One region of the Planococcus donghaensis genome, then DNA from elsewhere that is predicted to be linked to it. Evidence: riboswitches for the same ligand, from Rfam matches in the RefSeq annotation. Region 1 holds a riboswitch; the other holds the start of a gene.
What was found. Region 1 has a riboswitch for cyclic di-GMP ahead of BCM40_RS15700 (amidase). Riboswitches for the same ligand answer to the same signal wherever they lie in the genome.
Positions count from the first base shown of each region.

Region 1 (2,422 bases):
TTTCCAGTTTGGCATTGCCAATCCAGAACACAAAGACTACGATTCGTTGAATGATTATTATTACGATAAACAGACCGGCATTATGGAAATACGTATTCCATGGATGTTATTGAATGCAAAAGACCCAGCAAAACGAGAGTTTACGGGTGACCTTTACAAAGACGGCATTGAAGCTTCTCAAACAATCAAAGGTCTAGAGGTTGCAGCAAACTTAACGAGCAAAGACGGAGAAGTTGTAGAGGCTTTTGATTCTAAGAAAGTTGCTCAATATTCTTGGGAAACATGGGGATTACCCCAGTCTGAAGAACGATTAAAACAATCCTATTACATTCTCCAAGAAACGTTTGGAGAAACCGAATAATATGTGAAAAATTAAAAACTGCCGGCGAAAAGGATAATCCTTTTCGCCGGCAGTTTTTAATTTTTAAGGTTTCATTGTTTTCCAGCTGTCCACATGATGAATAGCTACCCCGCCAAATCCAGCTGCTGTCGAATAATAAGCTGACACTTTCGCTAACTCACCATTCATGAAAGTTTCGCCTTCTTCAAAGAAAGAAATATTGTTGCCTTCATCGGTTTGTCCTGTTTCCACTCCGACTACAACGGTTTTTCCATATTTCTCTGCATAAGCGACTTCATTTTTTACGAGTTCTGTAATCATTGCTGCTGAATCTCGGTATGCCATTAACGTAACACTATTTGTGTTGGCAATTACCCATTCGGCGAGTACACCTTTGCCGTATGTATTTTTATAAGCGATTTCATCAAACCAGAAAGGCAGATCCGCCTCAAGTGGTAAATTCATCGCTGCTGTACTAGTTGCTGCTTTACTTAAAAGAGATTGGTACGATTTGATCGTTGTTGCTCTATTCGTATTCCACCCACTATATAAATACGGTTCAACATCCAAATGAACACCCGCGAATTTCTGAGCCGGTAAAGCTTTTTGCTGATAAGCGGATAGCCAGTTCATCAAACGGTCCTGTTTCGTAAAGCCTTTAGGCGCTACCCAATCATTAGCCCCATCTAATGCATAGATTGTCATGCCGGATGCTCCCGCTTTTTCAATAAAGCTTTGATAGACAGCCAGTGGTATGTCTTCGTCAATTTGGACATAGACTTTGTTGACTTCTTTACTTTCTAAAAACGCTAGTGTGCCTGCTTCATCACTATAAATCATCCATGGATTCCATAACCATGTCGCTTTTACATCTAATTCCATTGCATGAGCGTTGACACCTGTTTGTGTCAGCATAAACAACAATAATACACCTGCCATCAATAGTTTTTTCATTTTCCCATACCCTCCCGTTCTGTATGCCGTGGCTCAAAGAACGAGACCCTGGCAACCTGACGACCTTGCGTTTTTCAACGGGTAGGCTCATGGCTTTGCGTCCTCCTCTTTCGATAGAGTTTGCCTTTTTCAGATTTTTATCATTATATGTTAATTAATGCATTTTTGCCATCTTTTTTAAATAATTCTTTTCATATGAGAGATTTAACGTAATAATCAACAATAGCATCGCAGTATTTTTTACAAAAGGAGTGAATCCCGTGTCCGTAGCATTGCGTGAAGACGAAATTACTTTGGCTTTGATCAAGTCCTTAAAAGAAGGCAAACTAACTGAATTTCAAGAAATTTTAGATGAGTTGCAACCCTATGATATGGCAATTCAATACCGTCACTTGCCAGACAAGCACCGCAATAAATTCTTGCTCTACTTATCGATTCGTCAATTAACCGAGTTGATGCAAGAGCTTCCGAAAATCGAGCAAATTGATATTCTACAGAAATTAGGTGTGGAAAAGTCCTCAAAAGTACTCGACCGCATGGATAATGACGATTTGGCATTGCTGTTGGCTGACCTTGAGCCAGAACGCATTGAAGAGCTGTTGTCTCAAATAAACCAAGACGATTCTAAATTTGTTCAAAGTACAATGACTTACCCTCCTGAAACAGCCGGCCGACTAATGAATAACCGTTATGTTTGGATCCCCCGTCATTACACAATTCGTGACGCCATTGATAAGATCCGACATTTTGCAGAAATAGCGGAATACCTCAACTATCTTTATATTGTTGATGAAGATAAAAAACTACTTGGAGTTGTCTCCTATAAAGATTTAATCCTTGGGAATCTAGAAGATAAAATTGAAGAAGTGATGTACAAACGTGTCGTCAAAGCAGATGTCTTGATGGACCAAGAAGATGTGGCTCAAATTATTAGCCGTTACGATTTTGTCACCTTGCCAATTGTTGAAGCCGACAATACCCTTGCCGGGATTATCACGGTTGATGATGTAATTGATGTGGTCATGCAAGAAGCAAATGAAGATATTGAGAAATTATCTGCTTCTGGTAAATCAATCGATTTTGATACCCCTGCTTGGACAGCGGCTTACCGACGATTGCCATGGTTAA
Region 1 covers NZ_CP016543.2:3,207,699-3,210,120, forward strand. Annotated here, with positions in the region: gene BCM40_RS15695 (hypothetical protein) at 1-361, shown strand, start outside; gene BCM40_RS15700 (amidase) at 425-1,294, opposite strand; cyclic di-GMP riboswitch class I at 1,342-1,429, opposite strand; gene mgtE (magnesium transporter) at 1,555-2,422, shown strand, end outside.

Region 2 (2,422 bases), 730 kb from region 1:
TCTTCAGCCATTCGTGCCGCTTGTTGTTGTGAAACAGTACCCGCATTTTCTGCTTCTATACGTGCTGCCTCTTCAGCTTCAGCTTCGGCTTTTGCTTGTTCTTCGGCTTTTGCCTTTTCATCAGCTTTTTTCTGTTCTTCTGCTTCAGCCTTCGCTTTTTCCTCTGCCTCGGCTTTTTCTTTTGCTGCTGCCTCAGCTTTCGCTTGTTCTTCCGCTTCCGCTTTTTCCTTTTCTTCTGTCTCCACTTTTGCGACTTCTTCAGCTTTTTCTGGCTCTGCAGCTTCCACTTCTGGTGTTTCAATGATTGGTTCGTCTTTCTCGATTGTTTCTTCACCACAGCCACTCAACAAAACGATGAGTCCCGCCGTCGCTACTACTTTTTTATTTTTCCACATGTGTATAAGCCCCTTTCTGATTAGAGAGATAAGATCGTGCGTACTATTTTGACTTAGTGTCGATTAATAAGTTATTAAATCGTTTTTTGTAAACAAATTTCTAATATAGTACTTTTGTAGTATTAATAAATTCCCATATATACTATAATATTACCAATATAACACAGCAACTCTCTAGTTCATATAGCATTCACGTAACTAAATTTCTCTAGCCAATTTATTGGTCATTTACAGTTTCCTATTTTTGCGAGACTAAAAAAAGAATGCCAAAAAATCTGCACGGTTGAAATTTGTGAATTCCAACTCAGCACTTTCGAACAAAAATGTTCTCAACTTCTATTGAACTACTTTTTCCTAAATAATTTTAATTGCCGTGTAAATTTAAAAAATGAATAGAGCTTACGCATAATTTCATAACTTAGGCTTTAACAAAATGGTTTTCCCAGTCTTACCAAATGGTTTTCCCAGTCTTACCAAATGATTTTCACCAATACACTAAAAAAACTTCCTATCGACTATATTTTCCATCAAAAAATCTGATAAAAAAAGTTGGAAATATATAAAAGAAATAAAGACCATAATAAGCAATTATAATTACATTTTCAGTTGACAGTAGGTACAAAGATTCTTATAATGTTAATAAATTGCATTTTCTAATCATTCAGTAAATTTAAGTAAAATTCTCTCACAACTAAAAAACGAAAAGGCAAATTTGTTGAAAAACAAAGACGCAAAACCACAGATCTACGGATTGGCAAACAATCTACGATGGCTGGGTTACCGAATGGTTTAAGGACTATTCCTCGGCGAATGGTCCTTTTTTTATAGGCACATCTAGAAGATCACATACAACATCACTTTACGGATAGGAGCTGATGAGTTAATAAGATCTTTTGAAGAGATATTTAACAAGAGGAGGGAAAAAAATGACAGTAAAAAAACTACTCACTCATATGATGGTGGCCGCAGTTGCACTGAGCGGCTTTGCAGCTTCCATCGCACCTACTCCCACAAATGCCATGGTCGTTTCTGAACAAGCACAACCTACCGCTCGCTATATGGTAGGCACAAAAGCAGGTACACAAGGAATTGAGCAAGCAATCCAACAACTTGGCGGATCGATTGTTGATGAATGGACTTTTATCAATACGTACTTAGTGGAGATAGATCCATCTAAAGCCTCGTCGATTCAGTCAGTCCCTGGTGTCGTTTTCATTAACCAAGATGAAAAAGTGGTGGAAAACAAAGGATCTAGTAAAACTTCGGATGATAAGTTAATTGCCAATGTTTATCAGTCTGTCATCACTAGTGACAAAGTAGTAAAAAAAGGGATTACCGGTAAAGGGGTTACGGTAGCAGTTGTTGATAGTGGAATCGCTAACGGGGCTCAATCGGACTTCAGAAAACGAGTTTCGGCAAATGCTAAATTCTCAACTGCTGGTAACATGTCGGATTCTTTCGGTCACGGTACGCACGTAGCGAGTATTCTTGGAGGCGACGGAACTCAAAGCAATGGCGCCTACCCTGGCGTTGCTCCTGGCGTTAATATTGTCAACGTCAAAGTGAGTGACGACGAAGGAAAAGCTGGCGAGCAAAACTTAGTGGAAGGCCTTGAATGGATTTACGACAACCATAAAAAATACAATATCCGCGTAGTGAATATTTCCAATCAAATTGCCACGCAACAAAATTACAAAGAAAGTGCAACGAACGCGGCTGTTGAACTTCTTTGGCACAAAGGAATCGTCGTTGTCGTGTCAGCAGGCAACCAAGGCGGTACAAGTTGTTCGACTTGTTATGCACCTGCAAACGATCCGTTTGTCATTACGGTAGGTTCTATAGATGATAAGGGCACAAAGGATACTGCAGACGATTCGTTAAAAAACTGGTCGAGCAATGGGCTTACTTCAGAAGGATTTTCTAAACCAGAAGTGGTTGCTCCTGGCTCTAAAATCACTGCTTATATGCCAAAAGGTGACTTGAGAGGATTAAAACCTGAAAATGTTGTAAGCAATGACTATTTCACC
Region 2 covers NZ_CP016543.2:635,657-638,078, reverse strand. Annotated here, with positions in the region: gene BCM40_RS03290 (Ltp family lipoprotein) at 1-395, opposite strand, end outside; cyclic di-GMP riboswitch class I at 1,091-1,180, shown strand; gene BCM40_RS03285 (S8 family peptidase) at 1,322-2,422, shown strand, end outside.
Region 2: linked by a shared signal. The riboswitch ahead of BCM40_RS03285 (S8 family peptidase) and the one ahead of BCM40_RS15700 (amidase) in region 1 are both predicted to bind cyclic di-GMP.